DNA from 3 places in the Grylomicrobium aquisgranense genome. Region 1 is predicted to be linked to each of the others. Evidence: predicted binding sites of a transcription regulator. Region 1 holds the regulator's gene; each other region holds the start of a gene.
The links. Region 1 encodes HrcA, which represses chaperone genes, less so after heat shock. Its sites were predicted from a motif close to TTTTAGCACTNNNNNNNNNNNAGTGCTAAAA; they were not measured.

Region 1 (10,618 bases):
GGATCATGTACCAGAAGGCGTATTGATCCTGAAACCGCAGCAGTAATATAAAAAAGACGGCTGAGCGTCTTGAAAGTGATTTCTCACTTTCTGGTCTCAGCTGTCTTTTCGTTTTCCTTCTTTTCAGAATGCTGTGCACTTCTGGCTGTTCTGCCACCTGTGCGTTTCACATTCCTTCTGCCGGCTGTCTTCTCTTTGATTTCCGCAATCGCAGCCTTCTGATTCAGAATGACCGGAATGACAATCGGATTGCGGTGTGTCTTCTGGAACAGATACGGCTCCAAAGAAGAGCGGATGCAGTTCTTTAATTCCTGGAAGGTGGTGCGCTGCTGCATCTTCTTGGTCAAAGCATTGTATACAATGACCTCTGCTTCCTTGAGCAGAGGCTGTGAATCCTTGATATACACAAAGCCTCTGGAGACAATCGATGGACGGCACAGGATCTTGTTATAGCGGCTGTCAATCGCCACAATGACAGCAACAAGACCATTCTCTGCCAGAATCCTTCTGTCCTTGATTACAGAAGTGGAAAGGCCGGATGCGTCATTGCCATCCACATAGATGGCATCGGTCTGCACACGTTCATTGGCGATGAAGCATTCCTCATTGCGCAATACCACAATATCGCCGTTTGCACAGATCAGACAATGATCCTTGGGGACACCCGTCTCCTGGGCAGTGCGGGAATGCTGAACAAGCATCTTGTATTCACCATGCATCGGCATGAAGTACTTCGGCTTGATCAGATTGAGCATCAGCTTCTGCTCTTCCTGCGGCGCATGACCAGTTGTATGGAACGATGTCAGCGGGGAATTCACGACGACATTGGCACCGACTCTGGTCAGCTGGTTGACAACTGCCGAAACACTGGTGCCATTGCCCGGAATCGGATTGCTGGAGAACAGCACTGTATCACCCGGAATAATCTTGATGAAGCGGTGAGTGCCATTGGCAATACGCGACAGAGCAGCCATCGGCTCACCCTGGGAACCTGTGCATACAATACAGATCTTGTTAGCCGGCAGGGTATTGAGCTCGTTGCCGGTAATGAAGGCAGAATCCGGAATTTTGATCGTGCCAAGCTTCTTGCCGATCTCACAAACATTTTCCATGGAGCGGCCAAATACCGCAACCTTGCGTCCGCAGCTGACGGCTGCTTCCAGAATCTGGTTCAGACGCAGCACGTTGGAGGCAAAGGTGGATACCAGCAGTCTGCCCGGTGTCTTGCGCATCTGTTCATTGATCGCCTGTGCAACCTTCTTTTCGGAAATGGAGAAGCCCGGTACACCGGAGTTGGTGGAATCACTCATCAGCAGTGTCACACCGATCTGGCCGATATATGCCATTTTCTGATAGTCAGAATTGACACCAATCGGCGTCAGGTCAAACTTGAAGTCGCCGGTCTCGACAATGCGGCCGTTTGGCGTATTGATCAGGACACCGTAACTGTCCGGAATAGAGTGGACAACATTGAAGAAGCCGATGTGGAAGTACTTGGTATCAATGCGCGTATCCGGATTGATGTCACGGATGGTAACACTGCGCAGCTGATGATGTTCTTCCAGCTTCTTTTCAATCAGAGCCTTGGCAAACGGAGCAGCATAGATCTCTCTGAGATGCACGGACTGCAGGAAGAAAGGGATGCCGCCGATATGGTCTTCATGGCCATGGGTAATGATCAGAGCCTTGATCTTTTCACGGTTTTTGACAAGGTAGGAATAGTCCGGAATGACATAGTCTACTCCCAGCAGGTCGTCTTCGGGGAACAGAATGCCGCAGTCGACAATGATAATCTCGTCATTGTGTTCGAAGCAGTACATGTTCTTGCCGATTTCGCCAAGACCGCCCAGAGCATACACAAGCGTATCAGTCTGATGATTGATAGACTTGGCTGTCTCTTCAGAGATCTGGGAGTAACGAACCGGATGCGAAGGTCTTTTCGCCGTTTTCGTTTCTTTCATGTATGATTTCCTCTGTTTCTGTATGATGGCAGACAAATAACTCTCTGTCTGCATTATAGCACGATTGATATTGATAAAACTGCAGAATTGTCAGATCGCAATGGCATCTTCAATGCGATGGAACGGATTCTTCTTGTCGATCTTGTCATAGAAGAGAATACCGCTGAAATGATCAATTTCATGCTGGAGAACGATGGCAAGATAGCCTCTGACCCGGATGCGGATATTCTTCTCACTGTACAGGTCATATGCCTCAATGGTGCATCTGGCACTGCGGTAGACAAAACCATCATGTTCCTTCTCAACGGAAAGGCAGCCTTCACCTGAGCGCAGGAAAGCCTGCTGCACACTGGAAGAAACAATCTTTGGATTGGCCAGCATGAATTTCCACTGGATCTCATTGCCATCTTTGTCAACATCCGGCACAACCACCGCTGTTAACTGGCGGGGAATACCGATCTGAATCGCGGAAATGCCAACCGCCGGCCGCAGGTTTTCCTTTTCAGCCAGTTCTTCATTGGTAGAATCTTCGACATACTTGAGCATGTCGCGCAGAATCGCTTTGTTCTCATCAGAAAGAGGCAGCTCTACAGGCTCACTCTTCTGGCGGATCAAAGGATTGTCATCCTTGATGATCGTATCATTATTAATAAGCATCTTGTTTACCTCGGTTGTTATGATAGTGAACCAAAGCCTTCTTGTAAAGCTGAAAGCAGTGCTGAAACCGCTTAACCATCCGGCTTTTTTTTCGAAAGGGACAAAATATGCTAAAATCGTATCCATGACAGTACAGACACAGGATATCCACAAGACAAAGCGGCTGAGCAATCCATTCCGGATGGCAAAAGGGCATGACCCCGTCATCCATGTCACATTAATGCTGCTGGCCTTTTTCGGCGTTGTCATGATCGGCAGTGCCACAATGGGTGAAACCGTTGGAGCACCCAAGACATTGATGCTCACCATTGCCAAGCAGCTCATCTTTGTGATGATGGGGTACTTTCTGATGGCATTTGCCTCACGGAATTTCCGCCTTTCCCAGCTCCATGGCAACGGCTTTTCCGTATGCATCATCACGCTGTATATTCTGCTGCTGTCTACCCGTGCTTTTACAGGTGCCAACGGCTCCTATGCCTGGATCCGTATCCCGGGCGTCGGCATTACCATTCAGCCATCCGAATTTGCCAAGATCGCAACTTTCCTTGTTGTCGCAGGACATCTGGGTGACCGGCGTACCCGGAATGAAAAATTCTGGGAACTGGTCAAAAGGCCGGTGATCATCTGCTTCATCATGAGCTTCATTATCCTTATTATTCAGAAAGACTTCGGCACCATGTCCGTGCAGTTCATGATCTTCTGCATCTGCTTCCTGATTCCCCGCAATCCAAAGCTGAAAAAAGCACAAAATATTCTGCGCGGGCTCTTCTATGGTCTTATTGTTCTGGCTGTTTTTGTCCTTTCTCCCCAGGGAGAACATCTGGTGGAAGCACTGCCGTTTAAGACCTATCAGAAAAATCGGTTCCTGTCTGCCATCAATCCGTTTGCGGATGTCTATGGCAGCGGCTATCAGCTCATTCAGTCACTGGTTGCCATGTCAGGCGGCGGCCTGTTTGGCAGGGGGCTTGGCCGTTCTGTGCGCAAATACATGAACTTTCCGGAAGCCAATAACGACTATATCCTCGGTATTATTGTTGAGGAGCTTGGCTTTGCCGGCTTTGTTATTCTGATGGCAATTTATGCCATCATCATTTACCGTCTGCTCTGGTATGCCAAACAGATGAAGTCCGAAGCCGGCCGCATTGTCTTAGTGGGCACAGCCATGTATTTCATGCTGCATATATTCCTGAATGTCGGCGGTGTTTCCGGTTTGATTCCTTTGACAGGCATTCCGTTGCCGCTGGTGTCTGCCGGCGGCTCCTCCGCAATGTCCTTCATGCTTTCCATCGGCCTTTCTCAATCAGTCATCGCATCCTACCGCAGAGGTGATCTGCAATGAGAATCATTGCCGGCACCTATGCCAGCCGCCGCCTGGAGACATTAAAAGGACAGGCGACCCGGCCAACCCTTGATAAAGTCAAGGAAGCTGTCTTTTCAGCGCTTGGCGGCATGTTTGACGGCGGCACGATGCTTGATTTATACGCAGGCAGCGGTGCCATCGGTCTGGAGGCAGTTTCCAGAGGTATGAACCAGGCAGTCCTGGTGGACCAGAGCCATGCGGCAGCAGAAATCATCAGAAAGAACATTGCCTTGCTTGGCTGTCAGAAACAGACAAGACTTCTTGCCATGAATGACCGCAAGGCACTTTCCCTGCTGGCAAAAGAGGGCATGCAGTTTGATCTTGTCTATCTGGATCCGCCCTATGAAAAACAGCACAATGAGGAAGTCATGACGTACCTTGCTGAACATGGGATGCTGAAGAATGGCGCCAGGGTGGTTATCGAGGCAAAGAAAGAAGAAAACTATACGCAGGCGTTTGGACCGCTGCAGTATCAGAAAGAAAAAGTATATGGGATCATGAAGATCACATATTACCGGTTTGAGCAGAGCCATCCAGAAGAACGCAGTGAACAGGCAGGACAGGAATGAAGGGATTCCGGTCCTGCTTTTCATATACAAGGAAGAAAAATGAAAAACTGGAAAGAATTAGCACTTTATCCTTGACAGTGCTAACAGGTGGATGTACCATACTAGCAGGCAACAGGAAAGAGTGCTAAAGGAGGGATGCAAGGTGCTGACGCCAAGAAGAATTGAAATATTCAAAGCGATTGTAGATGAATATATCAAGACAGCTGAGCCAGTTGGTTCCAAGGCGCTGCAGCAGAAGTATCATCTCTCGTATTCATCAGCGACGATTCGCAATGATATGCAGGCTCTGGAAGAGATGGGGTATCTGGAAAAGACCCATACTTCTTCCGGAAGAATCCCCAGTACGCTTGGCTACAAGTTCTACTGTGAGAATCTGCTCAACGAAGCCCAGATGGACAAGAAGATGGAAGTTGCCATCAGCAGTGCCTTCGATGTCTCCAATATGAACATCGAAGAAGCAGTACATCAGTCATGCCGGATCCTGTCCGAGATGACCAATATGACCGCCGGTGCCATTGGCCCGGATTCCTCGGAACAGCAGCTTGAACATATCAAGCTGTTCCAGGTGGATCCGCGCAACTGCGTCGGAGTATTCATTACCAACACAGGCCATACCGAGACAAAGAATTTCCACTTCGACGATGACATTCCATTCTCCGATATGGAAAGCTGCACCGACATCCTGAACAGGGAACTGCACGGGGTGCCGATCGATGAGCTTCCTGAGCGGATGAAGGAAGTCAGACCGGAGCTGAATTCCAATGTCCAGAAGCACGATATTCTGTTCGCAGCATTCGTCAAGGCATTTGTGAAGTTCGCCAGTGACAACGTCTACTTCAGCGGCAAAGACCGGATCCTGTATCAGCCGGAGTTCGAAGATATCGACAAGCTGAAGAAGCTGATGGGCCTTCTTGAGGATTCTTCCTCAGATGCCTGGCGGCAGCTTCCCCATGAGAAAAACGCCGTTGCCGTTACTACCCAGCAGGGCGCCCATCTGACATGGATCGATGATGTTGCCGTGGTTTCCAGTCCATTCAAGGTACATGACGGTGAGCATGGCAGGCTGGTGGTCGTGGGACCGAGCCGGATGAATTATGACAAGGTTGTGGCCATGATTCAGTATGCAGCCAAGCTGATAGAAAAGATGTATGACGATTCAGATGAAGGAGGCAGCAGTCATCAAAAATGAGTGAAGAAGTAAAGAACGAAAAGCATTCTTCTCAGGAAGAAGTAAAGAAGCCTGAAAAAGAGAAGAACGAGCATAAACCGGAAACCGGTAAGAAGGAAGAGAAAAAGACGGAAAGCAAATCAATCTTTGATCACAAGAACAAGGAGATTGAAGAGCTGAAGAAAAAGAATGCCGAGCTTGAGACGCAGGTTGCCCAGCTCAAGAATGCGTATGCAAAAGCATATGCAGATACGGAAAATACCCGCAAGCGGCTGAACAAGGAATTTGAACAGCTCAGCAAGTACAAGATTCAGGATTTTGCATTGCAGGTATTACCGGTGCTGGATGACTGTGAGCGTGCCCTGGCGCAGGAAACCAAAGATGAAGCATACCGCAAGGGTGTGCAGATGATCCATGACAAACTTGCCGCGGCACTTGCAGCTGAGGGAGTCAGTGAGATCGCGTGTCTGAATCAACCGTTTGATGCCAACTGGCATCAGGCGATCATGAGCGAACATGTCGATGGCGTTGAACCTGGCATGGTTGTCGAAGTGTTGCAAAAGGGATACAAACTGAAGGATCGGCTGCTGAGAGCAGCGATGGTGAAGGTCAGTGAGTAACTGATCATTAGGAGGAGAAATATGAGCAAGATCATTGGTATTGATTTGGGTACAACGAACAGCTGCGTAGCTGTCATGGAAGGCAAAGAGCCGAAAGTTATTACAAACCCGGAAGGCAATAGAACAACACCGTCCGTGGTCGCATTCAAGAATGGTGAAATCATTGTTGGTGATGCTGCCAAGAGACAGATGATCACCAACAAGAACACGGTTTACTCCATCAAGAGAAAGATGGGCACAAATGAGACCGTTGAGCTGGAAGGCAAGAAGTACACACCGCAGGAAATCTCCGCAATGATCCTGAGCTATCTGAAGGATTATGCGGAAGGTTACCTGGGTGAGAAGGTGACAGAAGCTGTCATCACCGTACCTGCATATTTCAATGATGCCCAGCGTCAGGCAACCAAGGATGCCGGCAAGATCGCTGGCCTTGATGTCAAGCGTATCATCAATGAGCCGACTGCATCTGCTCTGGCATTCGGACTAGGCAAAGATACATCCAAAGAAAAGAAAGTCCTTGTGTATGACCTTGGCGGCGGCACCTTCGATGTTTCCATCCTGGATATTGCCGATGGCACATACGAAGTACTTGCCACAGCTGGTGATACCCATCTGGGAGGCGATGACTTCGATAACAAGATCATTGACTGGCTGGCTGACAACTTCAAGAAGGAGCACAACATCGATCTCAAGGCCGACAAGATGGCTCTGCAGAGACTGAAGGAAGCTGCTGAAAAGGCTAAGAAGGATCTGTCCGGCATGGTCCAGACACAGATTTCCCTGCCGTTTATCAGTGCCGGTCCGGAAGGCCCGCTGCATCTGGAAGCGACGCTGACACGTGCACAGTTTGATGATATGACCAGAGACCTGGTTGAAAGAACCATGGGACCGGTTCGTCAGGCACTGTCTGATGCAAAGCTGTCCGCAGGCGACCTCGATGAGGTTCTGCTGGTTGGTGGCTCCACAAGAATCCCGGCTGTCCAGGCTGCTGTCAAGAGAGAGCTTGGCAAAGAGCCTAACAAGTCCGTTAACCCGGATGAGTGCGTCGCCATTGGTGCTGCCATTCAGGGTTCTGTCATTTCCGGTGATACAAAGGATGTATTGCTGCTGGATGTCACACCGCTGTCACTTGGTATTGAAACACTCGGCGGCGTGATGACCGTACTGATTCCGCGCAACACAACCATCCCGACATCCAAGAGCCAGATCTTCTCTACCGCTGCTGATAACCAGCCTGCTGTAGATATCCACGTGCTGCAGGGTGAGCGTCCGATGGCAGCTGATAACAAGACACTGGGCAACTTCCAGCTGTCCGGTATCGCACCGGCAAGAAGAGGCGTTCCGCAGATTGAAGTTACCTTCGATATCGATGTCAACGGTATCGTCAATGTCTCTGCTGTAGATAAGGCTACTGGCAAGAAGCAGTCCATCACCATCCAGAACTCTTCCGGTCTGTCTGATGAAGAGATCGACAGAATGGTCAAGGATGCTGAGGCTCATAAGGCTGAAGATGACAAGCGTAAGGCTGACATCGAAACCAAGAACAAGGCTGAAGCTTACATCAGCCAGATTGATGAGACCCTCAAGGCTAACAATCCGAATGTGACGGAAGCACAGAAGGCTGAAGTCAAGAAGCTGAGAGATGAACTGCAGGCAGCCATCGATAAGAACGATATGGATACCCTGAAGACGAAGCTGGATGCTCTGGAAAAGGCAGCCAACGACATGGCCCAGGCTATGTATCAGCAGCAGGGTAATGCACAGGCTGGCCAGCAGACCAGCGGCAATGCCGGCAGCAACAATGACAATCACAACAATGATGATGTTGTGGATGCCGATTTCAAGGAAAAGAAGTAAGCTAAAAGATAAACACGCAAACAGGATGCGGGGCAGCATACGCTCCGCATCCTGTTGCATGAAAGGAATATAAGGAGGCTGGTTTAATGGCTGAGAAGAGAGATTATTACGATGTACTTGGCGTCTCCAGGAATGCAAGTGCAGACGAGATCAAGAGCGCTTATCGTAAGCTCGCCAAGAAATATCATCCGGATCTGAACAAGGCACCGGATGCCGCAGAGAAGTTCAAGGAAGTCAATGAAGCATATGAGGTGCTCGGCGATGCCGACAAGCGTGCCAAGTATGACCAGTTCGGCTTTGCAGGTGTAGACCCGCAGGCCGCAGCAGGCGGTGGTTTTGGCAACATGGGCGGTTTCAGCAGCGGCTCCTTTGATGACCTCAACGATATCTTCTCCAGCTTCTTTGGCGGCGGCATGGGCTCCGGCTTCTCATCCTCAAGACGTGCCTCCCAGGGACCGCGCAAGGGTGAAGACAAGTTCATGCGCATGAACATTTCGTTCATGGACGCATGCTTTGGCAAGACCGAGACGATCAATATATCCGTGGATGAAAAGTGTGATGCCTGCGGCGGCACTGGCGCTGCCAGTCCCAGCGACATCGATACCTGTCCCCGCTGCCATGGCTTGGGCCGTGTGGTTACCCAGCAGAGAACGATGCTGGGCATCATGCAGACAGAATCCGAATGCCCGGAATGCCATGGCACCGGCAAGAAGATCCGCCGCTACTGCCCGAAGTGCAATGGCGCCGGCTATCTTCACAAGCGTGTATCTGTTGATGTCAAGATTCCTGCAGGCATCAACAGCGGCCAGCAGCTGCGCATTGCCGGCAAGGGCGAGCGCGGTACCAACGGCGGCCCGAATGGCGACCTGTACATTGAGATCAATGTACTGCCGCATGACAAGTTTGTCCGTGATGGCAAGACCATCTATCTGGACATTCCGGTCAGTGCCGTTGATGCCACACTGGGCTGCACACTGGATGTACCGACCATCCGTGGTGAAGTGACCATGAAGATTCCGGCCGGCACGCAGAATGGCGCCCAGCTGAGACTGCGTGGGGAAGGCGTGCCGGATCTGCGCACCGGACGCAATGGCGATCAGATCTGCACTGTCAAAGTACAGATTGACCGCACGCTGACAAAGCGCGAAAAAGAACTCTATCAGGAACTGAAAGACATTCAGGACAGCGGCCAGGGTGAAACCATGTGGCAGCGGTTCAAGAAGAACTTCTCCTGATCTATAACATCTCTTCAATATTTAGCAGGGAGGTGAGTGCATATGAATATCGATCAGATGACAGAACAGCTGCAGACTATTATTTCCAATGCGGTTACACTGGCTCAGCAGAAGAATAACAGTGAACTGTGCTGTGAGCATGTCCTGGCAGCGATGCTGTCAGACAATGGTCTGGATGGCATCTTTGAGCGTCTTGGCGTTGACAAGACTAAGATGCTGGAAAGAGTCAATGATGAAATCTCACACCTTCCAAGTGCGGAAGGAACGCAGCCCTCTTTGAGCAGGTATCTGGCAGAAGCGGATGCCAAAGCCAATGCCTGGATGAAGCAGGAGGGCGATACTTACATGAGCGAGACAGCACTGCTGATTGGTATCTTCCAGTCCAGTGCCCCGATTGCCAAACAGCTGATGCGGCAGTTCGGCTTCACGGTCTCACAGATCGAGAAAGCCGAAGAGGACCGCAGAGGAGGCGTCAAGATGGATGACAAATCAAATGAAGCACAGCTGGATGCTTTGAAGAAATACGGCCATGACCTGGTCCAGGATGTCCGTGACGGCAAGATTGATCCTGTCATTGGCAGAGATGACGAAATCCGCCGGGTCATTGAAATACTTTCCCGCAAAACCAAGAACAACCCGATTCTGATCGGTGAGCCTGGTGTTGGTAAGACTGCGATTGTAGAAGGTCTTGCATGGCGGATCATGCGCGGCGATGTCCCGCTGGGATTACGCAACAAGCAGCTGATTGAACTGGACATGGGTGCCCTGATTGCCGGTGCCAAGTACAGAGGCGAATTCGAGGAGCGTCTCAAGGGCGTTCTCAAGGCTGTGCAGAAGGCTAACGGCAACATCATCCTGTTCATCGATGAGATTCATAACCTTGTTGGTGCCGGCAAGACCGAAGGCTCCATGGATGCGGCCAACCTGTTAAAGCCGATGCTGGCAAGAGGCGAGCTGAAGTGCATTGGTGCCACAACCTATGATGAGTACCGCAAGTACATCGAAAAGGATAAGGCACTGGAAAGAAGATTCCAGAAGATTCAGGTATCTGAGCCTACCGTTGAGGATACCATCGCGATTCTGCGTGGTCTGAAGGACCGCTTTGAGTCTTATCACGGCGTACAGATCAAGGATGAGGCTCTGGTTGCAGCGGCCAAGCTTTCTGACCGCTACATCACGGATCGCTTCCTG
Region 2 (10,618 bases), on a different contig from region 1:
CCATGACAAAAAAAGACCAATACCGGCTGATGATGACAGGACTGATGTTTGCCTTTGGCATGGCAGCGCAGTACCAGACCGTACCGGCATTACTGTTCTCTGCCGCTATGCTTGCCGTATCTCTTACAGGAATGAAGAAGGAAGAAATTGTGCCATCTATTGTGGGGATCATCATCATGGAAGGCTATCTGCTGCTGTGCGGACTCTTCTTCACAGAACCGGTGTTTATCCTGCTGACCATTGATGCTGTCCGCGTTTGTATGAAATATCTCTGGAATGAAGACAGCTGCCTGAAAACAGGGATTGTTTTCTGCGCTGTCTATGCTGTGATGAGAATCATTGCCATGGCAGTACTGGAGCCATCCTGCACTTCCATTCTTGACCTGCTTTTCATACCTGTGGCTGCCGGAACCGCAAAACAGCTGTTTTTTGCAAAAAGGAGCCATGGCAGAAGGAGGACAACCGGTGTAGAATACCAATTATGACAAAATGGCTGGTGCAAAAACTGATTCCAGATTCCAATGACACAAAGAAAGAGAGTGTAAGGCTTGCTTATGGCACGCTTGGCAGTGTTGCAGGCATTGTATGCAATCTGTTCCTGTTTGCTCTCAAACTGACCATTGGCATGATGATGCATGCCATGGCCATCACTGCAGATGCCCTGAACAATCTGTCTGACTGCATTACCTGCATTGTCTCACTGGCTGGCTATCACATGGCCGCAAGACCTGCTGACAAAGATCATCCTTTTGGACATGGCCGCATGGAATACGTGATCAGCTTCGGTGCCTCTATTCTGATCTGTCTGGTTGCCCTGGAACTGTTCAAAAGCAGTATTGCCAGCGTCTTTCATCCAGAGACAATCACATTTTCACTTCCGCTGTTTTTCATTCTGCTGGCATCGGTATTAGTCAAAGTATGGATGGCAGCTTTCTACAGATACCTTGGCAAAGCAACCGATAATACAATCCTGCTTGCCAGTTCCCAGGATTCCAGAAGCGATGTACTGACAACCAGTGTCACACTACTTTCTATACTTCTGTCACTCATATGGAAGAATGCTCCTGTGGATGGCATCATGGGTGCGCTTGTTTCCATCCTGATCCTGAAATCCGGCTTCTCACTGGCAAAAGAGATCGTTGACAGGATTCTTGGCAGACCGGTGGATGCCCAGCTGACCAGCCGCATTGAAGCGATGATCCTCGCCCATCCGGAAGCACTTGGCGTCCATGATCTGATCATTCATGACTATGGTCCGGGAAAGAAGATCGGATCTGCCCACGTGGAGCTGGAAAGCACGATGAGCTTTGTCGGTGCCCACCAGCTTGCGGATGCATGTGAGCAGGAAATCCGTGATCAGCTCCATGTGGATATGACTCTGCATACAGATCCGGTGGATACCGAAGATCCACAGCGGCAGCACTACCGCCAGGAAATTCTCGATCTGCTCAAAGAAATGAATGCAGGTATTACCATGCATGATTTCCGCATCGACCATGATGAAGAAAAAATTATCCTGATCTTTGATCTTCTGGTTCCGTTTGAATGCCCGTTGTCACAGCAGGAAATTGCCAATAGAATCAACAGTGAGCTCAAATGCGATCCTGCCAGCCTGGAAACACGCATCACGTTTGACCATGCCTTTACCGAAGGAGAGCCATCATGAAAAACAAAGGAAGTTTCCTGCTGCTATTAACAGCATTCATCTGGGGTATGGCCTTTGTTGCCCAGAGTGCCGCTATGGACAATGTAGGTCCATGGACCTTCAACTGTGTGCGTTCCATCATCGGTGGACTGACATTACTGGTACTGATGCCGTTTCTTCATAAGCTTGTTCCACCGGTGCATTCTTCAGGAAAAGAGCTGCTCAAAGGGGGCATTGCCTGCGGTCTGCTGCTTGGCACCAGTTCCATGCTGCAGCAGGTAGGTATTATGAGCACAGCGGTAGGCAAGGCTGGCTTTCTCACAGCCCTTTATGTTGTATTTGTACCGCTCTTTCTTGCCTTTGGCGGCAGACATATCCAAAAGCGCATCTGGTTCAGTGTTGCTCTTGCCGTAGGAGGCCTGTACTTCCTGTGCATGAACGGATCTTTCCGCCTGGCAAAAGGAGATATTCTATTACTGCTATGTGCCTGCGGATTTGCCCTGCATATCATTACCGCTGACCACTTTACATCCCATACCGATGGCATCTGGCTGAGCTGTCTGCAGTTTTTTACAGCAGGACTGCTGTGCGCAGGACCAATGCTCTTCATTGAAAAGCCATCACTTCATGATCTGCTCAATGCGGCAGTGCCAATCCTGTATGCCGGCATCCTGTCCAGCGGAGCAGGATATACCATGCAGATCATCGGACAGAAAGACACCGAGCCAGCCATTGCTTCCCTGCTGATGTCGCTGGAATCTGTCTTTGCATGTATAGGAGGATTTCTGCTGCTGCACCAGGTATTGACCATCCGGGAAATCTTTGGCTGCATGCTGACCTTCAGTGCAGTCATTCTTGCTCAGCTGCCATTGGATAAAAAGAAAGAAACACTGCCGAAAACATCTGCCAGCCGGAATGATTCATGATCCCAGATATATGTTTGAAAATGTGAAGTCTGCTTCCTAAAAGAATTTGCCAGATTCACTGACAGCCAGAAAGAGATAATCCGTAAAACAGTCATGGAAATGATTTGGATTCATGACAATCTGAACGCATGTATACCTGAGGTATACCTTGTATGCGCTGCAGAGCGCATTATTTTTATCGCCGCGACATTCATGGCAGGAAGCACAGATCTGTATAGATACACTTAATCTGGTTCCCATCAGGAAGACTGCAGAACGGTCTGATGTCTCTGTTCCGTGTGCCTTCAACAATCGTCATACGTTTCTCAGTCTTCTGGAAGAGATTGTCGGGAATGAAAATGAACTGATGGCAGGAACAACACAGTGGTTTCACTGCCATATCACCGGGGAATCTTTAAAGGAGCAGCATTTATTCAGGATCAATGCGTCCTATTAAAGCATTCATCCCCATGTGTGAACGAAGCATTTTGCTTTTCACTATTGAGAAATGGCTGACTTTAATACATCAACTCTTTCATTTAGTTCATTTATCATTTAGAGTATTTCTGAAAAGAGTATTGAGGGATCTGTATGTCAGTCAGCAGGTACAAAAACGGTGATATCTGTAACCACTGATTTATTATGCAAATGTATAATTTTGCTGATTTATCAGGTTTTGAGCTGCTTCTGCTTATTGTACACTCCCTGAGGAAAAAAGCCGAAATAGCTATGTTTAATAATACTCTCTTTTTAGGTGAGCTCGACATGCGTAATACACAGGTAGCGCTGTCAAAGCTGATCAGAGAGTGTGTCGTTTGTTGTGGATTCTATCTGTTTCCTACAGTACGACTTCGTATCTTACAGCAACGCGCTTTTATGTCCAATCAGATGTAACCAGAGGGAAAGGAGCATATTCTCCATCATGGTCACGAAGTTTTTAAAACAGAATATTCTGCTTTCGATGTGTCTTGTTTTTGCTGGTATCTTCAGTGGATGCCAGAAGAAAGATGATGCGGCAGTGCATGTAAAAGGCTGTCAGTTTATTATTCCGCATGGCGATCACTATGATATCGGTACTGAACTTCATCTGGATCAGCCAATGAACAGGCATACCGGAAGTATGCAGATTGAAGACCAGAAATTTCTGGACATGGTCACCATTATTGACAACGCAGACGAATCACCAGATGATACAGATCTTTGTCCCGCTGAAGGGTATACAGCAAGCACAGCCAAGGAACAGATATCTGTAAAGATTCCGGATGATAAAGTGGATGATGTCAAAGCTATCATGAAAGACTATCAATATCAGATTGCATATGACAGCAGTGACGGCTATCCGGGTTTCTCTTATACTATGACACTTCCGCTGATTGACAAAACGGAATAACAGACAGATATGAATTACCTGTAGTAATTTTCCTGGTATTCAGGTGTATTTTGAACAGACAGCTATGTGAACTTGCATTCCGTCTGTGCTTGTTGCTTTGAACTCGTCTGATACGGATGCAGCAGAAATAGTGATCAGACGGGCAGCAGAGGGAAGAAAAAGCGTCTCCTGATTCTTTCATGACTGTCTTGCTTGCGTACATGATCGGAATGCAAGCCAATACAATGCAATAGATCTGTTGCACTGCGTTTTGCAATTTAGAAACTATCAGGAAAATATTATAGAAATGATGAGACCATAAAGATAGATTGATTGTGACAACGTCTATAATTTGTGATTTAGTAAAATGAAACTTCTCAAGGTCGATGTATAAGACTGTTTGAACTTACAAGCAAATACAGAAATATTAGATAAAATAAGTGCAAAAATGAATAATAGGACAAATAAGATTCTGCTGATCGCTGTACTTGTTTCGCTGGGATTGAATGTTTTTCTTGGCATAAAGCTCTATCAGAACAGGACAACGACATCAGATGTTGAGATCAGCTATGATGCGATCAATCCCGTGGATTTTCAGCAGGGGGAGAATGTGATTCTTGCTCAGGGAACCTCACAGTATCCCCATGACGCATTGAGCTATCTTTTGCTGGTGGACAATGAAGGGCAGATTGAGAAGATCTATTGTCTTGATGGACAGTATGGTGCGATTGCGTTCAATGATCAGACAGGTGAAGTGGTTGTGCTTGGAGAAAAAAATGTGCTGAGAATTGGGACGTCTGTGACGCAGGAACAGGATGCCAATCCACAGTTTCTTTCGCAGCAACGCAGTGACATCTATTTTAGCAGGAACCGTATCTATGTGAATTCGCAGCCGGTGAAGGATGAGAGGCTTGGCTTTACGCCGAAGCTAGGCTATGCAGGATTTGTGGATCTTTCTTCTCTTGGTACCGATCTGCATATGATGCCGGTTGGTGTTGTGATTGTTTCGGGAAAATAGATGATTGTAACAATATGGCAGCAGGGGATTTGAAGTGATCTCCTTATCGGGTGCAAAAGCCTGACAGTTTAAGAGGTTATAGGATTAGCATAGACTAATTTCTTGCATATGAAAAAGACGCATTGTCATGATGCGTCTTTTCAAGGGTGTTACTGATTGTCAGCAGTTTCCTCTTTTTCTGTCTTTTCTTCAGTTTCTGCTGTTTCGCTGTTTTCTTCTGCCCTGGCAGGTTCAACAGGATCTTCTTTGCCTGCGTTGCTTCCGGCAGCTTTCAGCATCAGCTCGGTCACCTTGCGGGTATAAGCAACCGGATCATCAACCGGCAGACCCTGGATTAACATTGCCTGATCATACAGCACACCGGCATAGTCTTTCAGCTGTGCCTTATCATTCTTGTAGGCATCCTGCAGAACTTTGAAGATCGGATGGTCAGGATTGATCTCCAGAATCTTTTCAGCCTTGATATGCTGGTTCATCGGATCCTGTGACATATACTTCTCCATCTCCAGGGAAACACCTTCATCAGAAACAATGATCACCGGATCATCCTTCAGACGGGAAGAAATACGCACTTCCTTGACCTTGCCATCCAGATCATCCTTGATGGCTGTAAGCATATCCTTGTTCTTCTCAGCCGTCTCCTCCTTGGCTTTCTTCTCTTCCTCTGTATCCAGGTCCAGATCACCCTTGGAGATATTCTGGAACGGCTTATCCGCATAAGACTGCATGATACCGGAGAAGAACTCATCACGCTCATCCAGGAAGTACAGAACCTCATAACCCTTGTCAATCACTTTGGCAAAGATCGGGGAACGCTTGATCTCTTCAATCGAACTGCCGCAGGCATAATAGATTGCCTTCTGTTCCTTCGGCATTCTGTCTGTATATTCCTTCAAAGTGACATATTTGTCTTCCTTGCTGGACTTGAACAGAATCAGATCCTGCAGTTTCTCTTTATTTACGCCATAGTCACGGTAGACACCATACTTCAGATTCAGGCCGAAGTTGTCAAAGAACTTTTCATAACCGGCCCGGTCATTCTTGAGCATATCCTCCAGGGCATTGTGAACCTTGGTTTCAATTGACTTGGCAATGGCCTTGACCTGACGGTCCTGCTGCAGCATCTCTCTGGAGATGTTCAGATTCAGATCATCACTGTCGACAAGACCTCTGACAAACCGGTAATACTCCGGCACCAGATCCTTGCACTTATCCAGGATAAACACACCCTTGGAATACAGCTGCAGGCCTGGTTCATAATCGGAGTAATAGAAGTTGTACGGTGTCTTGGAAGGAATGAACAGCAGGGCGGTGTAAGATACATTGCCTTCCACATGATAGTGGATGACTTTTTGCGGATCTTCCCAGTCACCAAACTTAGCCTTGTAGAATTCGTTGTATTCCTCCGGCTTGATCTCATTCTTGTTCTTCTTCCACAGCGGTATCATCGAGTTCAGTGTCTGCATCTCTGTGGTTGTGATTGTCTTGTCCTTATCTGTTGGATCCGGAATGCTCTTTTCACACTCCATCTCGATCGGATAGCGGACATAGTCACTGTACTTCTTCACCAGATCACGGATCTTGTACTCCTGCAGATAATCAGAATACTTCTCATCATCTGTATCATCCTTGAGATCCAGCGTAATTCTGGTGCCAGGTCCATCCTTTTCAATCTTGGAAATCACATAGCCGTCTTCACCGGAAGAACTCCAGGAATAAGCCTGATCACTGTGGACACTCTTTGTCTCTACCAGCACATGCTTGGCAACCATGAAGGCAGAATAGAAACCAACACCAAACTGGCCGATGATATTGGTGTCCTCATCTGCTTTCTCCATTGCCTGACGGAACTCAGCGGAACCGGATCTGGCAATCGTGCCAAGATTCTTCTCCAGTTCCTCATCCGTCATACCGACGCCATTGTCTTCAATGACCAGCTGACGGGTATCCGGATGGCGCTCAATCGTAATCTTGAGATCCTTTGCATCATCCGGATGATCATGATCCGTCAATGATAAATAGTGGCGCTTATCCAGCGCATCACTGGCATTGGAAATCAACTCACGCAGGAAGATTTCCTTATTGGTGTAAATGGAATTGATCATCAATTCCAACAGCCGCTTTGATTCTGCTTTAAACTGTCTTTTTGCCATAACCAACACCTCCGTTTAGCACTCTTACTTTTAAACTGCTAATGTATATTAGCACTCCTATATGATGATTGCAAACGGTATCTGACAGTATGCAAACAGGCTTGTTCCATTTATAATGGCAAAGTAGATGAACTGATAATCAATTGCGGAGGTGTAGAAATGTCTAGCAAAGATCATAGACAGAATCATGACAGAAAGCAGGAAGAAAGCCTGCACAGGGTGAATCTCAATATGAGAAAGCTGCGGATCAAAGCAGGAATGACACAGCGTGAGCTTGGCGAGAAGATCGGCCTTGACCACCGCAGCATTTCTGCCTATGAAAACGGGCATTATGAACCCGGTGCATCGGTCATCATCAAGTACTGTGATGTCTTTCATATCACACCGGATGAACTGCTTGGCTATCACACACATGAAGAGGATGCCAGATATTTCCTGACACCGGATGAGATCAATATGGTGATGGCATTCCGGCGCCGGCCTGAATACGTACAGATGTCCGTCAAGACACTGTGCCTGCATGGATACCGTTTTCTGAGTGAAGAAGAAGATATTCGCCAGGACATGGAATGGGTGGAAAACCGCAAAAGACAGATGAAGATTCAGAAGAATATGGAGAAGTGGGCACAGAATGTTAAGAAATCCGGTGAAAGTCAGAAAGGATGAATGGGCCGCTCAAGATAGAAAACAAGGCTTGTTTGTACTAAAATAGTCCTATGAGAGAAATTGAAGCTGCGCAATTGGTTCCATTGATTTCTGATGCATGCGGCCATATGGCCGTCTATTATCAGCCGGATGTCTATCAGTCCCTCAAGGATGCCAGGAGTCAGGAAACCGGCATCTCAGCCCAGGTCATGGATATCCTGCTGGAAAATGCGGATGTGGCTGTCAGAGAACATCTGCCCATCTGTCAGGATACTGGTCTTGTGACTGCCTATGTCACACTTGGACAGGATATCCACATAAACGGCTCTCTTGTTGAAAACATCCAGAAAGGTGTTTCACATGGATACACAAAGAATCATCTGCGTGCCTCTGCTGTGGATGACCCGCTGTTTGCGCGCCATAATACCGGTGACAATACACCTGCCATCATCTATACCAATGTTGTGGAAGGAGATACTTTCCAGATTGATCTGATGGCAAAGGGCTTTGGCTCAGAGAATATGTCAGCACTCAAGATGCTGAAACCTGCCGAAGGACTGGATGGTGTCAGGCAGTTTGTGCTGGATGCGATCAAGGCAGCCGGTCCCAATGCCTGCCCGCCGATGGTTGTCGGTGTCGGCATCGGCGGCACCTTTGACTACAGTGCATATCTTGCCAAGAAAGCACTGCTGCGTCCATTGTCACAAAGCAATCCGGATCCCCACTATGCAGATCTGGAACAGCAGCTGCTGCGTGAAGCTAACAAACTTAATATCGGCCCCATGGGCCTGCATGGACACACTACTGTACTGAAAGTACAGACAGAGTATTATCCAACCCATATTGCCGGCCTGCCATGTGCAGTCAATATCTGCTGCCATGCCTGCCGCCATGAAAGGATCGTGCTGTGATGAAAGAAATTCATCTGCCACTGACGGAAGAAGAAATTGCCAGCCTGCATGCCGGTGATGGCGTATTATTGTCAGGCGTCATTTATACAGCCAGAGATGCTGCCCATAAGCGGATGGCCCAGTTAATCAAAGAGGGTAAGCCGCTGCCATTTGATCTCAATGGCAGTGTCATTTACTACGTTGGTCCAACACCCGGTGATGACCGCCATCTGATTGGCTCAGCCGGTCCGACAACTTCTTCCCGCATGGATGTTTACACACCCAAACTGCTGGACCTTGGCCTGAAGGCAACGATTGGCAAAGGACGCCGTTGTGAAGCTGTCAAAGAAGCCATTGTCCGCAACAAAGCCATCTATTTCATCGCGGTCGGGGGAGCAGGTGCTTTGATGTCACACTGCATCACATCGTGTGAAACCATCGCCTTTGACGATCTTCTTTCCGAAGCAGTCAGAAAGCTGACCGTGAAAGATCTGCCGTGTTTTGTCGGCATCGATGCCAGCGGAAATGATATTTATGATACGAAAGGAAGCCAGCTATGAGTGATCTTTATGAAGAATCTCTGCAGATGCATGCACGCTATCATGGCAAGCTGAAAGTGGAACCAAAGGTTCCCTGTCAGGATGCCCATGATCTTTCTATTGCCTACACGCCAGGTGTTGCCCAGCCATGCCTGGAAATCCAGAAAAACCCTGAAAACAGCTATAAGTATACCGACCGCGGCAATACGGTAGCGGTTGTTTCAGATGGTACGGCCGTACTTGGCTTAGGTGATATCGGTGCCCAGGCCGCATTGCCGGTTATGGAAGGCAAGGCGCTCCTGATGAAGCGGTTTGCCGGCATTGACGGCTGGCCGATCTGCCTGAACACCAAGGATCCTCAGGAAATCATCAACATCGTCAAAGCACTGGAACCAAGCTTTGGTGCCATCTGCCTGGAAGATATCTCGGCACCGCGCTGTGTGACCATTGAGCGCACACTGATCGAGCAGATGCATATCCCGGTCTTTCATGATGACCAGCATGGCACTGCCATTGTGGTTCTTGCGGCATTGATCAATGCACTCAAACTGCGCCATGAAAAACCGGAGAACATGAAGGTGGTCATCAGCGGCACCGGTGCTGCCGGATCCAGTATCATCCGGATGCTGTACCATTATGGCTTCCATCACATCTATGCCTTTGATATCAACGGCTGCCTGCGTCCTTCACACCGTGAAGAATATGACGGCCTGCGACAGGAACTGCTGCAGTATGTCAACCTCGATGGACGAGATTATCAAAGCCTTGCGGAAGGACTGAAAGATGCGGATATCTTCATCGGTGTTTCTGCACCGCGCCTTGTGACCAAAGAAATGGTCGCGTCCATGCATGAAAAGAATATTGTCTTCCCGATGGCCAACCCGGAACCGGAAATCACATATCAGGAAGCCAAGGATGCCGGGGCATGGATCGTGGGTACAGGCAGAAGCGATAATCCTAATCAGGTGAACAATCTGCTTGCTTTCCCGGGTCTGTTCCGCGGTGCCCTGGATGCCCATGCGACCAGAATCACGGAAGACATGAAGATTGCAGCATCCATGGCCATTGCCTCATTGATTGATGAGAAGGATCTCAGTATAGATCACATTATTGCATCGCCGTTTGATGAGAGGGTTGTACCGGCAGTTGCCAAGGCAGTTGCCAATGAAGCCGTTCGGTCTGGCTTTGTACGTTCATAAATACGCAAAACAGGGGTGGGGGAATATATGACACAAGCACAGGACAGCAGCTATCGAAGTTGGCTGACATCAATCCGAATATCCGGACGGCTGTATCTGCATGAAAAAGCGGAAGTACAGCGCATTGAAAAAGAACATCCGGATTTTAAGAATATGCCGTTTTCACCTGATCTGATCAAGATCGGTGTCGCTGATGATACCGGCTGTGGAGAGCTGGAACTGTATCAGTATCTGCTGGAAGACATTGCAAGAATC
Region 3 (10,618 bases), on a different contig from region 1:
ACCGCATAGCCGTCGATGGCAGCATCACTGGATTGGGAACCATTTGTAGAAGAACTGCTGCCGTAATTGCCGGATCCGCCAGAATTATTGGCAGCTTGCTGGGCAGCCTGGGCAGCTGCGGCTGCAGCCGCCTCGGCCTCAGCCTTTGCCTGCTGCTCGGCAATCTGTCTTTCCTGTTCTTCCCTCTGTGCTTCCGTAATTGTATCCGATGCATCCTGCAGGGAAGAGATCAGTGTCAATGCATCATTGGACTGATTCTCCAGATTTGCTTTCTGGTTCTCATAATCCTGTTCGGTCAGCTGCGCTTCATACTGCTTGGCAAGGATATCATCCTGCGCAGTCTGCAGCTCAGTCTGCTTGCTGGACAGCTCCTGCTGGGAAGCAGTCAGCTGATCAATGGCATCATTCAGTGAAACAAGCGTACTGTGATTATGCTCAGTCAGGTCAGTCAGACCTGCCGCAATCTTCAGGAAGTCTCCGAAGGTCTTGGCTCCCATCAGAATATCCACATACTTGGAAAGGCGCATTGTCGACTGTGAATTTTCAATCTGTGTATTGACCTTGGCACGCAGATCCGCAACCTTATCCTGCTGATCTGCAATCTGATCATTCAGATCATCAATCTGTGCATTCAGATCTGAAATCTGTGAGCTCAGTGTATCAATCTGACTCTGATAATCCGCAATCTTAGCCTGATAATCATCAATATTTGTCTGTACATCAGAACGCTGTGCATCAATGGCAAGCAGCTGATCCTTCAATGTAGAAGACTGCGTAGCAGCATACTGCAGGAATGCCTGGCATGCATTTGTTTCATCACTGGTCAAAGAAGAAACATTGGAACACTTTGTAGTCCAGTAATTGATATCGGAATAATCCTCATCTGCCTTTGCCTGCACTGGAAACAGGCAGGCAGTAACAGCGGCAGCGGCGAGAAGGGCGCCATATCGCTTAAATTTCATTCGTAGCTCCTTTCATCATAATTGAACGCATGATACATCGTGCAGGACCCATTATAACAAAGAAGCGTGAAGATCGTATGAAAGTGCATCCGAATTTATCAGATGAAAAATACGGGCAAAATTTACAATCATGTCATACATTTTCTGTAAGCTTGCGAAATTTATTTCCGCAGTCTTTGCCTTTTGTACTAAAATGGCCCATAAGGGGGATCAGGAGATGACTATGCACCGTGTATTCAACTTTGCGGCTGGACCGTCCCAGCTGCCGCTGCCCGTATTGGAAAGAGCACAGAAAGAACTGCTGGACTATGAAGGTACCGGCATGTCTGTGATGGAAATGAGCCATCGTTCTGCTGCTTTTTCAAAGATCATGGATCATACCGAACAGGGAGTCAGGGATGTCATGAACATTCCGGATGACTATGCTGTTCTGTTTCTGGCAGGCGGCGCATCCAGTCAGTTCACGATGATTCCACTCAACCTGCTCAAAGAAAACCGTCAGGCAGATTATGCGGTGACGGGCCACTTTGCAAAACTTGCTTATGAAGAAGGAAACCGCTATGGCCAGATGCATGTTTCCTATGATGGCAGTGGAAATGAATACCGCCATATTCCTCAGCAGAAAGAACTGGACATCCATCCGGATGCGTCCTATTTCCATTATTGTGCCAATAACACAATCTATGGCACCGAATGGCACTATGTACCAGAGACCAATGGTGTTCCCATTGTGGCAGATATGTCCAGTGACATTGCGTCCCGTCCCGTGGATGTTTCACAATTCGGATTGATCTATGCCGGTGCACAGAAGAATCTTGCTCCGGCTGGCGTGACGCTGGTCATTGTGCGCAAAGATCTTGCCAAAGAACCTGACAGGCTTACTCCGGTCATGTATTCCTATCCGCGTGAGATTGCCCATGACAGTATGTACAACACGCCGCCATGCTGGCAGATCTATATGCTCGGTCTGGTCATGGACTGGCTCAAAGACCAGGGCGGCATGGAAGAAATCGGCAGAAGAAACCAGGAAAAGGCAAATCTTCTCTATGGCACCCTGGAGCAGTATCCGCTGTTTCATCTGTATGCTGAAAAGGAGAGCCGTTCCCGCATGAATGTGACATTCTCAACCGGTGATGCTGATCTGGATGCCCGCTTTATTCAGGGCGCAGCAGAATATGGTCTGATGAATGTGAAGGGACACCGTCTGCTTGGCGGCATGCGTGCTTCCATTTACAATGCCATGGATCTGGATGGCGTCAAAGCACTGTGCCAGTGGATTGAACAGTTTGCAAGTGAGAACAGGAAAGGATAAGACATGTACAAAGTTAAACTATTGAATAATATTTCGCCCAGCGCCAGGACCATTCTGACTGATGACCGCTATGAATTGTCTGAAACGGTGGAACATCCGGACGCATTGTTTGTGCGTGCTTCGGACCTTCACAAGTATCCGTTTGAAAAGAATCTGCTGTGCATCGGCAGGGCAGGTATTGGTGTCAATACCATTCCGCTGGATGAATGTGCTGAAAAGGGCATCGTTGTCTTCAATACACCCGGCGGCAATGCCAACGGTGTCAAGGAGCTCTTCCTGTTTGCCCTGGCTATGGCATCCCGTGAAATCCTGCCGGCTATGGAATGGGTTAAAACATACGACGGTTCTCAGGGACCGATAGAGCAGCGCATGGAAAAGGTCAAGAAACAGTATGCCGGACCGGAGTTTGCCGGCAAGACGCTTGGCGTCATCGGAGCCGGCAACGTTGGATCCAGAGTTGCCAATATTGCCCTTGCCTGCAACATGAAGGTATATGCCTATGATCCATACCTGAGTGCGGATGCCGCCTGGGCCATTTCCCGCCACGTTTTCCGCGTCTCTGATCTGCGCGATATCTTCCGCTACAGTGATTACATCACGATTCATACCCCTTTGACCGATGAAACCAGAAATATGATTGATGACAAAGCCATTGCCCTGATGAAAAATGGTGTGCGGATCATCAACTATGCCCGTGGGGAAGTCGTCAATGAAGATGCTATGATCAAAGGATTGAATGATGGCAAGGTTGCCAGATATGTGGCAGATTTTCCGACCAAACGGCTGATTGAAACAAAGAATACCGTACTGACACCGCATCTGGGCGGCACGACATTTGAATCAGAGTCCAACTGTGCCCGCATGGCAGCCAAGGAAATGGACGACTATCTGACCAATGGCAATATCCGCAATTCTGTCAATCTGCCGGATGTGCAGCTGGAACGCAGCGGTGCATCCCGCATCTGCATCATCCACCGCAACCTGCCCGGCATGCTGGCAAACATGATGCCGCTGTTTGCACGTGACGGCATCAACATTGAAAACATGACCAACAAGTCCAGAGGCAGCTATGCGTATTCCGTCTTTGATGTCAATACGGATGTCCCTGAAAAAGCCATCCAGGAACTGAATGCTCTGGATGGCGTCATCCGTGTGCGCGTACTCTGATCAGGAAGCAGAAGGAAGATAGGCACCGCTGAGCAGATCTGTAATGACAGCCGCAAGCTCTTCTTCATTCAGACTGTCCTCATTTTCCAGATAAATCCGCACAATGCCCAGCAGACCGCTGGCAATATACGATGCGGCATACTGACGGTATAAGCCATCATGATCGGGCAGAAAATCAGGACAGTCCAGGAAATGCCGCATCTGCATGTTCTGGACCAGTCCCAGCAGGCGATTCTCATACAGGATCGCAAGCATTTCCCTCTCCTGCATGATATAGCGGCTGTAATCCAGACATACATTTTTAAAGAAATGGTCCTGACAGCGGGATGGCACATACTGTTCATCTCTGCCAAGCTGATAGGCAATCACATTCTCCTTGGAGGAAAACAGGGAATAGAATGTCTGCCTGGACACATTTGCCTTCGTACAGATCTCCGTAACGGAGATCTTTTCATAACGCTCCTGTGCAAGCAGATCAAACAGAGCATCCGCAATTGCCTGCTGGGAATGACATGCTGTTTTATTGTTTCCGTTATACATACCAGAAATGTATCATAAAACTTGACAAGTGTCCAACATAGTGTCATCCTATTAGTACATTGACAGATGTCAGTGTTCGGGGATTATCCCCATTTATTTTACAAATGAGTTAGCACTCTATTGGTAAGAGTGCGAAAGGAGGCTTATGTTAATCGTTCCTGTATACAACCAGCTTGTACTGCCAGATGCCAATCTGTTCTTCCCGTCAGACAGTTTCCAGGCCGCCGCCGGCAGCCATCTGTCCGCAGGCGAAAAGATCATCTTTGTCATCGCCCGTGAAAACATTCCGCGTACCCAGTACACCGAAGACAGCTTCTACCCGATCGGTGTCACCGGCTACATTCAGGAAGAGAACATGTCCGGCTTCATCGTTGTTCATACTGACCAGCGCGTCAATATCGAAAACATTACGGTCCGGGCAGACCATACACTGATGGCCAATATCTCACGCCGTGCTGATATCGAAGACCTGGATCCTCAGGAAGAGGCAGAGCACCTGGTCAATCTGAAAAAACTTGTCAAAGACTACATGTCACACTTCCAGTGGGGCAAGTTTGTGGATGGCTTTGTGGATCAGTGGACCAATGAAGGCGAGATCATTGCGGCTCTTGGCATGTGGCTGCCGCTGAAACCGGAAGAAAAGTATGCACTGCTGGCAGAGGACAGCCGCAAAGCACGCAACCGCCGTTATGAAGAAATCCTGTACAGCTATCTGGAAGTTGCCCGCGTAAATGCGGATGCCCAGACTGCCACTGCCCAGGAATATGAGCAGGCGTATAAAGAGCAGGCGATCAAGAAACAGATGGAATATCTGCAGAATGAGCTTGATAAGATGCATCCGGAAAATGTATCTGATGCTGCCCGTTTCCAGAAGAAAATCGAAGAGTCCGGCATGAACCCGACGGCCCGTGAAGAAGCAGACAAGATGCTGAACAGACTCAAGCAGGAGGGTAAGAATTCACCAGAGTACGGCAATATCTATGAATACCTGGATTTTGTCACATCTCTGAACTGGAAGACGCCTTCTGCGAAAAAGATTTCTCTGTCAGAGGCACAGAAAGTTCTCGATGAAGATCATTTCGGCCTTGAGAAGGTGAAGAAGAGAATTATCCAGCAGATTGCTGTGATGAATCTGAAACATTCCCAGTCCGGTTCGATCCTGCTGTTTGTTGGTGCACCTGGCACCGGCAAGACATCCATTGCTGCATCGATTGCACGAGCACTGCACCGCAAATATGTACGTGTATCGCTTGGCGGTGTGCGGGATGAGGCAGATATCCGCGGTCACAGAAGAACCTACATCGGGGCAATGCCAGGCCGCATCATGGACGGGATCCAGAAGAGCGGTGCCAGCAATCCTGTGATGGTATTGGATGAAGTAGACAAACTTGGTGCTTCCTACAATGGTGATCCAGCCAGTGCACTGCTGGAAGTGCTGGATCCGGAACAGAACGCCACCTTTACAGATCACTACATGAACGTGCCATATGATCTGAGTCATGTCTTCTTCATCTGCACAGCCAACAGCATCGACAACATCCCGGAACCGCTGCTGAACCGTATGGAAGTCATCCAGTTCAATGGCTATACGGCATCCGACAAGTTCCAGATTGCCAGAAAGCATCTGCTGCCAAAGGCTATGTCTGCCATGGGCATCAAGGACAAGGATCTTGAGGTGACGGATGATGCCATCCGGACAATGATCGCTTCCTATACGATGGAAGGCGGTGTCCGCGGCCTCAAGAAAGTACTGGATACGTTATGCCGCAGCTGCGCTGTTGAAATTGCCAATGGCCGCAAAGATACGCTTGTGATCAATCAGGATAATCTCAAAGCGTATCTTGATGCCAGACCCATTCACCATGATCGTGTTCTGAAGAATGATCAGCCCGGTATTGTGACAGGGCTTGCCTGGACAGCAGCTGGCGGTGAAATCCTGTTCATTGAATCACTGATGATGAAGGGAACCGGCAAGGTGACAGTCACCGGCCAACTGGGCGATGTCATGAAAGAATCTGTTTCCATCGCCATGTCTTTGGTCAGACACAGATTCCCGGACAAAGCAGATGTGTTTGCCAATCATGACATTCATATCCATGTGCCGGAAGGTGCAGTCAAGAAAGACGGACCTTCTGCGGGTGTCACACTGACGACGGCACTGGCATCCCTTGTCACCGGCCATCCGGTAGATCCTTCCATTGGCATGACTGGTGAGGTATCGCTGCGCGGCAAAGTCATGGAAATCGGCGGTCTGCCTGAAAAACTCATGGCCGCTGCCAGAGCGGGCGTCAAGACCGTTCTGATCCCGAAGGATAACGTCGATGATCTCAAAGATGTACCACAGGAAGCCAGAGACGCATTGAAGATTGTCCCGGTTGACACCGTGGAAGATGTTCTGAAGTATACCGGCATCATTGCATAACTTACAAAACACAAAAAGACCTCCCGGACAGAGCAGAAGAATCTTCTCTGTCCACGGAGGCCTTTTTTCTGTATGCATGATTACTGTGGATATACCATATGGGCATCATCAATATTCTGCAGTGTCTTTTCCAGATACCGCTTTGCCCACCATTTTGCACTGGCAAGATTCTGATCCAGATAGTTGCCGCACTCAGCCGGCTTTGCACCAGGAATTTCACCTTCAAAGGAAACAATAAACGAAAACATGCGGGTAATGACATCCACAATATCCTTTGATTCCAGATCACCGGCAAAGATGACATAGAAACCTGTCCGGCATCCCATCGGCCCAAAGTAGACCGTCCGGTCTTTCCATCTGGCATCATTGCGCAGAAAGGTAGCACCCAGATGTTCAATCGTATGCACCTCAGCTGTATTCATGACAGGCTCTCTGTTAGGGGCAGTCAGCCGCAGATCAAACGTTGTCAGCACTTCACTGCCGACTTTATCTTTTCTGGATACATAGACTCCCGGTTCCAGCTTCAGGTGGTTGATCGTAAAACTTGCAATCTTTTCCATATTCTGTATTCTCCTTTATCTCATGATTTACATTTCTGATGACAGCAGTTTTTTCCATGCTCTGGCACACTGGCTGCGCAGCTGTTTCTTCAACTGTACATAGGCTTTGATCTCTGATGTCACTGGTTTTCTTCCTTTATTCAATGCATCATACACACGGATTGATGGTTCAATCAATTCTTCCTGCACAGATACCGCTTCATCCTGTGGCAGTGAGATCCTGGAAACTTCCATCTGATACAGACCAGAGGGCGGATTGCCATTGCGGTCGAGAATGCCTTTTTCATTTTCATCCATCTGCTTTTCAGCCATCTTGACGCCAAGCCAGGGTGCCAGCAGAATTTCTGCTTCTTCTGCTTTGGCATAATGGGGAAGAACAGCCGACAGGTCAATGGCATATGTGCCTTTTGGAAGATCTGCTTCCAGCAGCACAATGCCATCCTTGTCGCCATAGGCTTTCAGAAACTGTCTGGCCGTTGAGGTGGAAGTAAAGGCGATGGTATGACCTGCCTGAGAAATCTGCACAAAGTCATACAGACGCTCTACCCTGCGCACATGGCATGGCCGGGAAAGAGGATGGGACTGCATCAGACAGATCAGAGCAGCACATGCCCCGTCCTGTCCAAAGACTTCCTGCCATCTTGACAGCAGGGCAGGATTGAGATGCTTGTTCTCTTTTGCCTTGATCATTTCATTTTCGATCCCATCAAAGAAGATGGCATTCAATGTGACATAGGCTTTGGAATCTGCCCACAGCGGATCATTTCCTGTTACATCACCTTCATACCATTGCAATGCACGCAGCTCATCCATACCCATGCCTCCAGCTTGCATACATTTTATCCGGAAACCAATCATTTTTCAGGGAATCCGCGTTTTTTGCGGGCATAGAGAGAAGGAAGCACAGCAAGGAGGACAAAAGATGAATTCCAATCACACAACATTGACGCATTTGAAACACGAGTGCGGGCAGTACAGCAGCTATGTCGTGCAGCTGCAGATTCTGCGTGACAGAATCAGAATGGCCCGTTCCAATGGCAGTCCGTGCAGTACGGAGGTTGAAGCACTGAACAAAGTAGATGAGAAGATCGCCTCCATTGAAAACATGCTGGACAGGATTGAAAAGGAAAATGGCATTGAAAGCCGGATTCTGCTGTGGCGCACTGTCATCGGCCATGAGGATCTGCGCCATGTGGCAGTTGAAAAAGGCATGGATCCCATAGAACTGAATACCTGCATTGAAGATCTGCTGTTTCATGATCTGATCTCACAGACACACCTGTGTATGGAGACAGCTTATGCATAAGCCGCTGCTGCTCGGGGTTTTCATCGGGGCTGCCATCTGGCAGCTGGACAAACAGCCCGCACTGATTGAAACACGGCTGTTAACAGATACAAAGCCGGCTGCCAATGTCCGCCTTCTTGTCAGCCAGCAGAAAGACTTTACGGAAGAATCGGTATGCATCACAGATGACAGCGGCACGTTTCAAGTGCCGGCGGGATCTTTCATCCGTCTTGAAAAGCCGCTGACTGGCTATTATGACCTTGCAGAACCTGTGGAAATGACACAGAAGAAAGAGATCACGCTGCAGCCAATCCAAGTTTCTGTGAGTCTGGAAGATGCCACCGAGACAAATGCAGTCACAGATCCGGTTTTTATCCTGCAGGATGATGAGAAGGAAACAGAACTGCTGGTGAAAGATGGAACACTGGAGATTGGCAGCCTGATTCTTCCTGATCATTCCTATACATTGCGCCAGAAAGAGAAAATCCCGAATGTGTCTGCTTTTCCTGACACGGAAATCTATATGGATTCCCGTCATCCCGAAAAAAAGGAAATTACGCATCGGTATGAAGATACAGCAGTGATTGAGGTTCCACAGATCCCGGGGCTGTCCGTTTCCTTCTTTGCGGATGAAAAAGGAGAGCATCCCATTGATACAGACAGCGGGCTTGCCAAAGGTACATGGTATTACCGCAGATCCATAGATGATCCATCATACTATCAGGACGATACCCTGCATGCCATTACTGTTGATCCATCCCGGCACGAAACTGTCCGGCTGGAAATCCCATTGGAAAAACCGGTACTGTCCATTTCCGTTGACAGCGGACAGTACCATCTCTGGCTGGAAAATGAGCAGAAGGAAAAAGTGGCAGAGTGGGACAGTGATGAGCAGATTCATGATATCCCTGTTCGCAGGGACAGCACATATACCCTGTATTCTTCACCGCTTTCTGACTGCTATGCAATCGATCCTATAGAGGTATCTGTTCCACTGCATAAAGAAAAAGATCTGCATCTTGCCATGGCAGGAAAACCATTTTCCTTTGCTGTTTCTGTGCGCAATCAGACAACGCGCCAGCTGCTGGACAAGTGTGAAATCCGCGTGGAAAACCTCAGCCAGCACAGTGAAACCATTCTTCCGGCAACGCCGCGTGTATTTCTTAGCGGCCTGAAAGAACATGATCTTCTGCGATTGACGCCGGTCAATCTGCCTTCTGGCTATGTCTCTGCAGGCAGCACAGAAATCAAGGCAGAAAAGCTGGAAAGCTTCGATGTCATGCTGGATGTGATCCCGTATGTTCTGACCGACTTTCAGCTGCCGCAGTCGGCAGGGTATGAACTGTTTGCAGACAAAGAATGTACGCTGTCCGCCTTCGATGTGCTGCGCCATCCGCTGATGGGATGGGAAAATTTGATGCTGAAAGACGGGACATATTACCTGAAACAGACAGACTGCGGACTGGATCAGTATCCGGATCAGGAAATCCATCCAATTGTGATCGATTCCCAGAAGACAAGTGCACGCACAATTGCCATAGCCGCACAGCCAGTCATCGTCAGCCTTGCCGTCAAAGATTCTGACAGTGATGTACACGAGGCACAAGTACAGTTGCTGGATGAAAACGGCGATATCGTATTTGAAGGTGCTCCCGGACAGATACAGCTGCAGCGCGGCAGGGTGTACTCCCTGCAGTTAAAAACATTGCCGGCAGGCTATACAGGCGGCCGTGCCATCCGTTTCCGCATGCCTTTACAGAAACCGGAAACAGATATAGAGCCAGTGCTGAAACTGCAGTCTTTTGCGTCTGTTTCGCTCAAAATGGAAGCAGCGCCTGGCGGTGCTGCAGTGGCTTTGTGCACCAGAAAGAATTTATCCAGTATGGCCAAAGATATCCATGGCCAGTATGCAAGAGGGCGCACAGATGACAATGGCATGATTCACTTTGAGATGCCTCAGGGTACGTATTATGTCATGATGGAACAGCCAGGCAGATATCATTACCGTACAAAGAAAACCGTATCTGTTGAGGCACAGGCAAAACAGACTGTGCAGGTCTTTCTGCAGCTGCAGCAGGCATCCCTGCAGGTAGAACGGGTGGATGAACAGGGAAGACATGTTTCCGGCGCTGAGATGGCTTTGCTTGATCTTGCCGGTAATCAGCTTGTCAGCTGGACAAGCAGTGAGCAGGCAGATCGCATTGGCATGGGCATCGTTTCACCAGGAGAAAGCTATCAGATTGCAGAGCTTTCTGCCCCGGATGGCTATCAGCAATACACAAAGCCGGTTCTCTATACCGTTCCCATTGATGAACCAGAGCAGGAAGAAACCATTACGATCCAAACAAAGCTGCAGACAGGAAAACAGGA

Region 2: htpG (molecular chaperone HtpG) is a predicted target of HrcA. The motif match lies at 7,104-7,134, and genes of this name have one in related genera.
Region 3: lon (endopeptidase La) is a predicted target of HrcA. The motif match lies at 4,089-4,119, and genes of this name have one in related genera.

The regions. Positions count from the first base shown of each region.
Region 1 is NZ_JALBUR010000007.1:66,093-76,710, reverse strand. Features, by position in the region: gene MOZ60_RS04420 (MBL fold metallo-hydrolase) at 1-46, shown strand, start outside; gene rnjA (ribonuclease J1) at 84-1,961, opposite strand; gene def (peptide deformylase) at 2,052-2,618, opposite strand; gene MOZ60_RS04405 (FtsW/RodA/SpoVE family cell cycle protein) at 2,743-3,957, shown strand; gene rsmD (16S rRNA (guanine(966)-N(2))-methyltransferase RsmD) at 3,954-4,547, shown strand; gene hrcA (heat-inducible transcriptional repressor HrcA) at 4,690-5,736, shown strand; gene grpE (nucleotide exchange factor GrpE) at 5,733-6,335, shown strand; gene dnaK (molecular chaperone DnaK) at 6,357-8,192, shown strand; gene dnaJ (molecular chaperone DnaJ) at 8,279-9,427, shown strand; gene MOZ60_RS04375 (ATP-dependent Clp protease ATP-binding subunit) at 9,470-10,618, shown strand, end outside.
Region 2 is NZ_JALBUR010000001.1:103,688-114,305, forward strand. Features, by position in the region: gene MOZ60_RS00525 (hypothetical protein) at 3-485, shown strand; gene MOZ60_RS00530 (cation diffusion facilitator family transporter) at 482-1,666, shown strand; gene MOZ60_RS00535 (DMT family transporter) at 1,663-2,571, shown strand; gene MOZ60_RS00540 (hypothetical protein) at 3,473-3,940, shown strand; gene MOZ60_RS00545 (hypothetical protein) at 4,368-4,937, shown strand; gene htpG (molecular chaperone HtpG) at 5,087-7,090, opposite strand; gene MOZ60_RS00555 (helix-turn-helix domain-containing protein) at 7,250-7,756, shown strand; gene MOZ60_RS00560 (fumarate hydratase) at 7,807-8,646, shown strand; gene MOZ60_RS00565 (Fe-S-containing hydro-lyase) at 8,646-9,185, shown strand; gene MOZ60_RS00570 (NAD(P)-dependent malic enzyme) at 9,182-10,363, shown strand; gene MOZ60_RS00575 (hypothetical protein) at 10,391-10,618, shown strand, end outside.
Region 3 is NZ_JALBUR010000001.1:55,805-66,422, forward strand. Features, by position in the region: gene MOZ60_RS00270 (C40 family peptidase) at 1-962, opposite strand, end outside; gene serC (3-phosphoserine/phosphohydroxythreonine transaminase) at 1,186-2,274, shown strand; gene MOZ60_RS00280 (phosphoglycerate dehydrogenase) at 2,278-3,441, shown strand; gene MOZ60_RS00285 (TetR/AcrR family transcriptional regulator) at 3,442-3,981, opposite strand; gene lon (endopeptidase La) at 4,127-6,403, shown strand; gene MOZ60_RS00295 (S-ribosylhomocysteine lyase) at 6,484-6,963, opposite strand; gene MOZ60_RS00300 (hypothetical protein) at 6,991-7,776, opposite strand; gene MOZ60_RS00305 (hypothetical protein) at 7,886-8,269, shown strand; gene MOZ60_RS00310 (MSCRAMM family protein) at 8,262-10,618, shown strand, end outside.